DNA from 2 places in the Chryseobacterium sp. FW101-FHT12H09 genome. Region 2 is predicted to be linked to the other one. Evidence: riboswitches for the same ligand, from Rfam matches in the RefSeq annotation. Region 2 holds a riboswitch; the other holds the start of a gene.
The links. A riboswitch is a leader RNA that binds a small molecule or an ion and turns the genes downstream of it on or off. The one in region 2 is predicted to bind thiamine pyrophosphate.
Positions count from the first base shown of each region.

Region 1: it holds a riboswitch for thiamine pyrophosphate, as region 2 does, so the genes downstream of both, thiS (sulfur carrier protein ThiS) here and thiM (hydroxyethylthiazole kinase) in region 2, are expected to answer to the same signal.

Region 1 is NZ_JBYTCP010000002.1:109,791-114,601, forward strand. It holds gene AC3WRL_RS06170 (thiamine phosphate synthase) at 1-561, opposite strand, end outside; gene thiC (phosphomethylpyrimidine synthase ThiC) at 558-2,369, opposite strand; gene thiS (sulfur carrier protein ThiS) at 2,397-2,603, opposite strand; TPP riboswitch at 2,669-2,766, opposite strand; gene AC3WRL_RS06185 (RluA family pseudouridine synthase) at 2,896-3,576, opposite strand; gene AC3WRL_RS06190 (hypothetical protein) at 3,583-3,906, opposite strand; gene panB (3-methyl-2-oxobutanoate hydroxymethyltransferase) at 3,906-4,721, opposite strand; gene AC3WRL_RS06200 (Crp/Fnr family transcriptional regulator) at 4,782-4,811, opposite strand, start outside.
Region 2 is NZ_JBYTCP010000005.1:105,612-110,422, reverse strand. It holds gene thiD (bifunctional hydroxymethylpyrimidine kinase/phosphomethylpyrimidine kinase) at 1-280, opposite strand, end outside; gene thiE (thiamine phosphate synthase) at 277-912, opposite strand; gene thiM (hydroxyethylthiazole kinase) at 909-1,706, opposite strand; TPP riboswitch at 1,768-1,861, opposite strand; gene AC3WRL_RS19435 (carbon starvation CstA family protein) at 1,911-3,752, opposite strand; gene AC3WRL_RS19430 (alpha/beta hydrolase fold domain-containing protein) at 4,015-4,811, opposite strand, start outside.

The sequences.
Region 1 (4,811 bases), on a different contig from region 2:
TTGAAATATATCAAGTGGGTTTTCACTTTGCCATATAGCTCCTAATAAAGCAACCCCATCAGCTCCTGCTCTAAGTGCTTCTTTCATATTTTCATCAGTAATCCCGCCTAAAGCAACCAACTTTACATTTGGATTATCACTTGCTTTACTATCTTCCAGAATGGTGGTCTCATTTCCATATCCTCTTTTAGAGATACTTGGAAAGAAGGGGCTGACGAAAGCATATTCCCACTCTTGTCCAAGTGCATTAAAAGTATCAATACCATGTACTGAAGTAGAGATCATATTTTCTTTAACGTACATTTGATATGAGCCATTAATCCGATCAGATTCCCGGAAATGAAGTCGGGAAATGCCATATTCTTTAGCAAGTTCAAAATGGCTGTGTAAAACCAATTGAGGCCAAAAAGATTCATTAATTTGGTTTAAGAAACCTTTCATTTCATGATCATTGAGGAAAGGTTTCCTTACATGAAATAAGTCCAATCCCTCCAGAAATAATTGATTTACAACCTTAGCTTCATTAGAAATTGTTTCTTCAGAGCTTATTACAATGATCATAAATAGATCTCCTTTCCACTCTCAATAAACTCCTGTGATTTCACCAACATTCCCATTTCTGCTGATTCCCGGATTTCCTGAGTAATTTTCATAGAACAGAATTTTGGTCCACACATAGAACAGAAATGGGCAATCTTCGCTCCTTCTGCGGGTAGTGTTTCGTCGTGATAAGCTTTTGCCGTTTCCGGATCTAACGAGAGATTGAATTGATCTTCCCACCTGAATTCGAATCTCGCTTTACTTAAAGCGTTATCTCTATACTGAGAACCAGGATGACCTTTTGCCAGATCTGCAGCATGTGCTGCCAACTTATATGTAATAACTCCGTCTTTTACGTCTTTTTTATTCGGAAGTCCCAAATGTTCTTTTGGAGTAACATAACATAACATTGCACATCCAAACCATCCGATCATTGCCGCTCCGATTCCCGAAGTAATATGATCATAACCTGGCGCAATATCTGTAGTTAATGGACCCAGAGTATAAAATGGAGCCTCGTGACATTCTTCCAATTGCTTATCCATATTCTCTTTGATCATATGCATTGGTACATGGCCAGGGCCTTCAATCATCACCTGCACATTATGTTTCAAGGCAATTTTTGTAAGCTCTCCTAAAGTTTCCAATTCAGCAAACTGTGCCTCGTCATTAGCATCTGCAATTGAGCCCGGACGTAATCCGTCGCCAAGAGAAAATGCAACATCATATTTTTTCATGATCTCACAGATCTCTTCAAAATGAGTATATAAGAAGTTTTCTTTATGATGGAAAAGACACCATTTTGCCATAATTGAACCACCTCGCGAAACAATTCCCGTCACTCTATTCACGGTAAGATGAATGTATCTTAATAAAACTCCAGCGTGAATGGTAAAGTAGGAAACTCCCTGTTCTGCCTGTTCTATAAGTGTATCTTTAAATACTTCCCAGGTAAGATCTTCAGGAACACCTTTCACTTTTTCCAGTGCCTGATAAATGGGAACTGTTCCAATGGGTACCGGGCTGTTTCTGATGATCCACTCTCTGGTTTCATGAATATTTTTTCCTGTGGATAAATCCATAATGGTATCCGCACCCCATCTGCAAGCCCAAACGGCTTTTTCAACTTCTTCTTCAATACTGGATGAAACAGCACTGTTTCCAATATTAGCATTTATTTTCACCAAAAAGTTCCTTCCGATAATCATCGGTTCACTTTCAGGATGGTTGATGTTATTGGGAATGATCGCCCTTCCGGCTGCGATTTCATCTCTTACAAATTCAGGGGTAATTTTATTTTTGGGAGTTCTGGCTCCAAAGTTATTTCCTGGATGCTGAGAAGCCATTTCTTTAGAGACAAAATCAAGCTGTTCTATTCTTTGGTTTTCCCTGATAGCAATATACTCCATCTCAGGAGTGATGACTCCCTGTTTAGCATAATACAATTGGGTAACTTCTTTTCCTTCTAAAGCAACTTTAGGTTTATGATTGTAAGAAAAACGCAACTCATCGAGCTTTGGATCGGCCAAACGTGCCTTTCCGTATTCTGATGATATTCCGTGCAATATTTCCACATCTCGTCTATCTAAAATCCATTGCTCCCTTATTCTTGGAAGGCCTTTTAAAATATCGATTTCTGCATTTTCATCAGTATAAGGGCCCGATGTATCATAAACTGTTACGGGAGGATTATGTTCAAGTCCTCCTTTACTAAGTTTTGTGGGACTTAGATGAATTTCACGCATTGCCACATTAATGGGATGGATCTGTCCTTCCACATATATTTTTTTAGAATTGGGAAATGGTGAACATGTAATAGAATGTGCCATAAGTTTGGGATATTGTTATTATGAATATTAACCGCCCTGTGTGGCAGTGATAATTAAAATTGAATCTTGATCCTGCAGTAAAGTATTCTGCCAGGATGAAATGGGAATGATACTGTTATTTAATGCTACAGCAATTCCTTTCTTTCGGCCGGGAGCCTCCAAAGCCATCAATGCCTCCAGGTTTTCCGGGGGGATATTGAAAATTTTCCGTGTGTGATTGATTATAAGTTCCATTCCAAGGTTTTTGTTAAACAAATCACTTTAGGAATGGCTATAATTGTACAATAGAATGTACAACAAAAAGTCATCTCACTTTTCCCTACGCTGGTATGATCCAGATCAGGTTCAAAGGGTAAAGTCTCAGTCTGTTTGTAAGCAGACACCCCTAAAGTATGGAGCGAAGATAGTTATTTTTTCAAAATGAGCAAAACTTCAGCTTTATTATTAAAGCAAATAAAAAAGTCTGTCTTCAAAATGAAACAGACTTTTTTAATTCTTTTTAATCTTATAAAAAGATCGTATTGATTTATATTTCTTCACAAGCTCTCCAGATGGCATCATTTTGTGGAACAGAAGCTACAATTTCAATCTCTTCTTTTGTGACAGGATGGATAAATTTTAACATTCTTGCATGAAGATTAATACCTCCATCAGGATTAGATCGTGGTGCACCATATTTTAAATCTCCTTTGATGGGAATTCCAATTTTTGATAATTGTGCACGGATCTGATGATGCCTTCCAGTTTCCAAATCAATTTGAAGCAACATATAATTTTCCAGACTTTTAATGACATTATAAGTTAAGATCGCTTCTTTAGCTCCTTCTGTCGCTTTTGGAAAAACAATTGCTTTATTATTTTTTTCGTTTTTCTTTAAATAATGAATCAGCTTTTGACTATGCGGAATCATTTCTTTAGGGACTACAGCCCAATACGTTTTTTCAATTTCCCTGTTCTTTACCATCTGAGTAAGACGGGTAAGAGCCTTTGACGTTTTTGCGTAGATAACCAAACCTGAAGTTGGTCGGTCTATACGATGAACCAAACCGAGAAAAACATTTCCCGGTTTAGCATCTCTTTTCTTTATAAAATTCTTGATTGATTCTAATAACGATTCATCACCAGTCTTGTCACCCTGTACAAGCTGACCAACTTTTTTATTTACAACCAAAAGATGGTTGTCTTCATAAGCAATCTGCTCCTCCATTTTAATTTAGTTAGTCTGTCTTCTATTGGATAAAGAAAGAATGATCCCTCCAAGAAGTCCAAGTGTTTTCATTCCTGCTAATCTTGATTCTAATGGCAAAAATGCCCCTACAATACAAAGACCTGCTGCTGCATACATTGGATAGACAAAATTTCTATTGGATAGAAAAGGTGCCTGAACAGCAAAACTTATTCCTATTAAAATATAAAATACCCTTCTTGAAAGAATATCATTAATTTCCGGTGAAAAGAATTTAAACCATCCTGTTGCCAGACAAATTAAAGCGATAACGGAAATAATTCCCTGTATAGCCTGTTGATTATTTCTCATTAATAACTTTCTTTTTCGTTCGGAAATTCCACAGCTTTCACATCTTTTACATATTGTGCAACCGCACCTGTAATTTCAGTGTAAAGGTCAAGGTATCTCCTTAAAAACTTTGGACTAAATCCCTGATTCATTCCAACCATATCATGATAAACTAAAACCTGCCCATCACAATCAGGACCTGCTCCAATTCCGATTGTCGGAATAGAAATACTTTCGGATACCTTTTTAGCTAAATCTGCCGGAATTTTTTCCAAAACAATAGAGAAACAGCCTAATTCTTCCAAAAGTTGCGCATCACTGATCAATTTTTCAGCTTCCGCCTCATCTTTTGCTCTTACTTTATAAGTTCCGAATTTGTAAATTGACTGTGGTGTTAATCCTAAATGCCCCATTACAGGAATTCCTGCATTAACAATTTTTTTGATAGATTTTGAAATCTCCTTACCACCTTCAATTTTCACAGCGTGAGCACCTCCTTCTTTCATCATTCTAACTGCAGACTCTAATGCTTTTTCAGGATTACTCTGATAAGAGCCAAATGGCAAATCCGCAATGACAAGTGCTCTGTCTACTCCACGAACAACACTTTGAGCATGATAGATCATCTGATCTAAAGTAATTGGTAATGTTGTTTCAAAACCTGCCATTACATTGGCAGCAGAATCTCCTATCAAAATAGCATCAACTCCTCCGGCATCTACCATCTTCGCAGTAGTAAAATCATATGCAGTAAGCATTGTTATCTTTTCCTTGTCGAATTTCATCTTACGCAAGGTTTCAGTTGTAACTTTTTTTATTTCAGAATGAACAGACATAATGTATCTATTTTTTAAAAGTTAAAAAGTCGGCTTCCGCCGACTTAAATTTTGTATGATTTATAAAACTACGTGACCTAGTTTCATTAG
Region 2 (4,811 bases):
CAATGACTTCTACCAGTTGCGGGGTGTGAACCATTCCGATTTTAATGGCATCAGGGAAAATATCATCCAGAATAGCTTCTATCTGATCTGCTACAGCTTCTACAGGAATAGGGTAGATTTTTCTTACGCCTTGTGTATTCTGTACAGGTAAAGCGGTTAAGACCGATGTGGAAAAACAACCTAAAGCAGAGGCTGTTTTAATATCAGCTTGAATACCTGCACCACCACTTCCGTCAAATCCGGCAATCGTTAATACCGATGGATATGTATACTTTTTCATTTTAGAATTTCATTTTTTAATTCATAAGCAGCTTTTTGAGGATCATCAGCACTGCATATGGCCGAAACCACAGCGATACAATCTGCTCCGGCGTTTATAATATCCTTAACATTAGTGAGATGAATATTACCAATTGCCACCAAAGGTTTTTCTGTGAGCTGTCTGATCTTTGTAATTCCATCAAGTCCCCATTCTGTCACCGTATCAGATTTTGTATTCGTTCTGAATACAGGGCTAATTCCAAGATAATCAGATTCTGTGGTCTGTTCATTTTCAAGTTGAGACAGATATTCTATAGAGTAGCCTATGATTTTATTTTGAAGAAATGGCTGTTGTCTGAGATAAGTAGGTTTTGCATCATTATTACCTACATGAATTCCGGCTACATTTATATTTTTTGTAACTTCAATATTATCATTAATAATAAGTGGAATATTATACTTGTCTGTAATTTCAATCAGTTGACTGGCTTTTTTGATAAACTCGCTATTAGAACAGTTTTTTTCTCTCAGCTGAATAATATCTACGCCACCAAGAATAGCCTTTTCGGCAACTGTTAGAAAACTTCTTCCGATACAATCTGCCTCAGAGATCACAAGATAAAGTTGATAAGTAAAAGGATGTAAACTCATTTTCTTTCTATCTTTAAATAACTGATAAATTCCTTTTCCGTCATGTTATACAATTTATCAATAAGATTGACCTGGAGACTTCCTGGTCCTTTGCTTTCCAAAACAGCAAGTTCACCAGCAATACCTATCAATGCCATTGCAGCTGCCACAGCTTCACTTATATTTTCCGTAATACCTATGAATGCTCCGATAATTGCAGTAGCAGAACATCCAAGTCCTGTTACTTTAGTCATCATCGGATGTCCATTGCTGATAAGAAATATTTGTTGACTATCTATAATGATATCTGTTTCACCGGAAATGCATACGATTGTATGGTAGTGATCCGCGAGAAAATGTGCAGCGTTAATGGCTTCACTACTTTTTGCTGTGCTATCGACCCCTTTAGTAATACTCGTATTGGCTTTAGCAAGTGCAATAATCTCAGAGGCATTACCTCTTATCACTGTAGGCTGGTATTGCAGGAGCTGATTTAAAGTAGCATCCCGAAAAGTTGTTGCTCCTGCACCTACCGGATCCAAAACCCAGGGTTTCTTTACTGAATGTGCGGCTTCAGCAGCGATTAACATCGATTCAGACCAGTATTCATCGAGTGTCCCAATATTGATGACCACTGAATGGGCAATATTGATCATTTCATGAATTTCAGATTTTGCATGAGCCATGATAGGTGAAGCTCCGACAGCCAAAAGAGCATTAGCTGTGTTATTCATCACAACATAATTCGTGATATTATGTACAAGAGGAGAGTGTTGTTTTACCAACTGTACCAGTTCCCAAAGATTTTTGTCCATTGTTATTGATTAAAATAAAAATAGCTTCAGGAAAAAATCCAAAACAAAAGTACATTGTAGAGAATGTCTTTTTGCTTTTCCCTACGTCGGTGTAAGCCGTATCAGGTTCAAAGGGACTCTCTCAATTCTTTTTCAGAATACCCCTAAAGCAAGACAAATGTATAAAAATTATCAGAGCAGGCAAAGAACCAGCAAAGGATCTTTTTATCTTTCTACCAGTTCCTTTACGGTTTCTCCATAAAAATCAGTTTCAGATTTATTGATTTTTAAAAGTTCATACCATTTTCTAAAAGCACCAATAAATACAATAAGCATTAATGCCATGGCAACAACTGCTAGTGTAGCAAGTAGATATTGTTCTTTAGGGAGATAGATAACTGTTACCTGAATATAGCCAGCCCAAAATGTGATGATTGCCATAAATACTCCTGGAATAGCTGAGCAAAGTGCATATTTTCCTCTGTTCAGCCGGATAAGCATCGTAGTGCACACGATGAGTCCACAGGCTGCTAAAAGTTGATTGCTAATTCCGAATAATGGCCAGATACTGCTTACATTTCCTGTGAAGACCAGATAGCCCCAGGCAAAAGTAAAAATAAGACTGCTTATAATGATTCCCGGTATCCAGTTTTTATCATTGAATTTTGGAATGACAGAGCCCAGCATTTCTTGTAAAAAGAACCGTCCTACTCTTGTTCCGGCATCAATGGCAGTAAGGATAAATACAGCTTCAAACATGATCGCAAAGTTGTACCAATAAGCCATCAGCTGATCCATATATGGGATCTTATTAAAAATATGAGCCATTCCTACGGCCAGAGAAACAGCTCCACCAGTTCTTCCATGTAGGTCGATACCTATTTTTTGAGAAAAGTAATCAATATCTACTCCGTGAAGAGAAGGATGTGCCGCAAGAAATGCATCGTAAGATTCTTTAGGAGTATTGATCGCAAAATAGTCGCCGGGCATTAAAGTACAGGCGGCAATTAAAGCCATAAGGGCAACAAATCCTTCTACCAACATCGCCCCATAACCTACAAAAAGAATTTCTCTTTCTTTATTCAGCATTTTAGGTGTAGTTCCGGTTGCAATAACGGCGTGGAATCCTGAAATGGCCCCACAAGCAATCACTATAAAAATAAAGGGCAGAACCGGGCCTCCTATAACAGGGCCACCACCATTTACAAATTGACTGATCGCTGGCATTTGTACCGTTGGATGTATAGCAATTACGCCTATGGCAAGCATGACAATGGTTCCGATTTTTAAATAGGTAGAAAGATAGTCTCTTGGTACCAGAAGTAACCAAACAGGTAATACTGAAGCTAAAAAACCATATAAAGGAATAGCGATAGAAATAGTAGTAATATCCCAGGAAAATAGATTATTCATTGTTTCATTCTGCATCAGGTTATGCCCACCAATAATACCTGCGATCAAAAGCACACCGCCTAAGATGCTGGCAAAGGTCACACTATTTTTTCGGTAGCGCATAATTAAGCCCATGATAATAGCGATAGGCATAGTGATCACTACTGTAAAGAGAGACCATGATGCCTCGTGCATGGCATTGATGCAGGCAAGTGATAAACCTGCCAACGTGAGAATCAGGATGAATAGAATGGCAAAACCGGCAACGGTTCCTGTTGTTTTTCCAATTTCTTTAGAAGCTATGGTAGCTAAACTTTGTCCCTTGTGGCGCACAGAGGCAAATAAAACAACCATATCATGTACACCCCCTCCCAGGACGCAGCCGATCAAGATCCATAAAGCACCTGGAAGATATCCGAATTGAGCTGCGAGTACAGGTCCAACCAGAGGTCCTGCAGCAGCTATGGCCGCAAAATGATGCCCAAAAAGAACATTTTTGTTAGTGGCAACATAATCCTTACCATCGGCAAATTCCAATGCAGGGGTTGTATTTTTATCATTGAGACGCAATACTTTATTGGCCAGAAAAATCCCGTAGAAACGGTAGGCAATTGCGAAAATAAGGACTGAAGTGAAAACTAAAGTTAAGGCGTTTATGTTATTTAGGAAATCCATATCATCTTAGTTTTTTATGAATAAATAATTAAATTTTTTGTTTATTTTACTTTGAATAATTTAAACAATGGCCAAGTTAATTAATTTATGAATAAAAAATATAGATATGTATATTAATTTAGCAAATTAATAAAGTGGAAAGCTTTTTTATGTGTTAAAGTACTATAAACCAGTATATATATTGTGGTGTTGATTTTGTGAACTATATTTATTAATCGGTTTTAATAATTAATCACTACTCGTTCATCATCATTTACTGGGTTTATTTTTTTTGAGATACGATATAGTCTACCATTTCATCAACAAGCCGATTGAGATAGGATTTATCGGTTGTTCCAAAACCGTGTATTCCTCCTTCAACAATGGTTAGTTTATTTTTTATGTCCTTTTTATCTAATTTTCTTTTTAATATTTCAGATTGTTTCAAGGGAACAATTTTATCTTTATTACCCTGTAAAATCAGAGTAGGTGTAGCATTGTCAATATAGGTTACAGGAGATAAGGTTTTAAAATAATCGATCACTTTTCTTTTGTCTTTTTTTATATCATAACCTGAGATTCCTAAGATCAGCTTATCCCTGAGATCAACAATTTTTTTTGAAAACAGGCTGACAAAAAAAGCACCCACGTTTCCTACACGGGTATGTAGTAATTTATTAAGATCAGTTGGTCCAAAATTATTTACAACATAATTCACTTTTGCCGAATAGGGTGAAAGCTCTGGAGCTCCAACAAACTCGTTGTCCTCAGTATAAGCTGCCAATAATGAGAGATGAGCTCCTGCAGATGCTCCGAAAAGACCAATATTATTGGTGTCAAAATGATATTTATCGGCATTTTTTCTTACCCATCTAATGGCATCTTTAGTGTCCTGAATAGGAAGAGGAAAATGTACATCCTTATTCACCAGCGTGTAGTTGATACTCACTACGGTATATTCTTTTTCTACAAGTTTTAGAATCATATTTTCTATATATGAATCAGCGTGTATCACTTTATCACCTCCTATCCAACCTCCACCATGCACATAAATAAGAACAGTATGTTTTTCATCGGAAC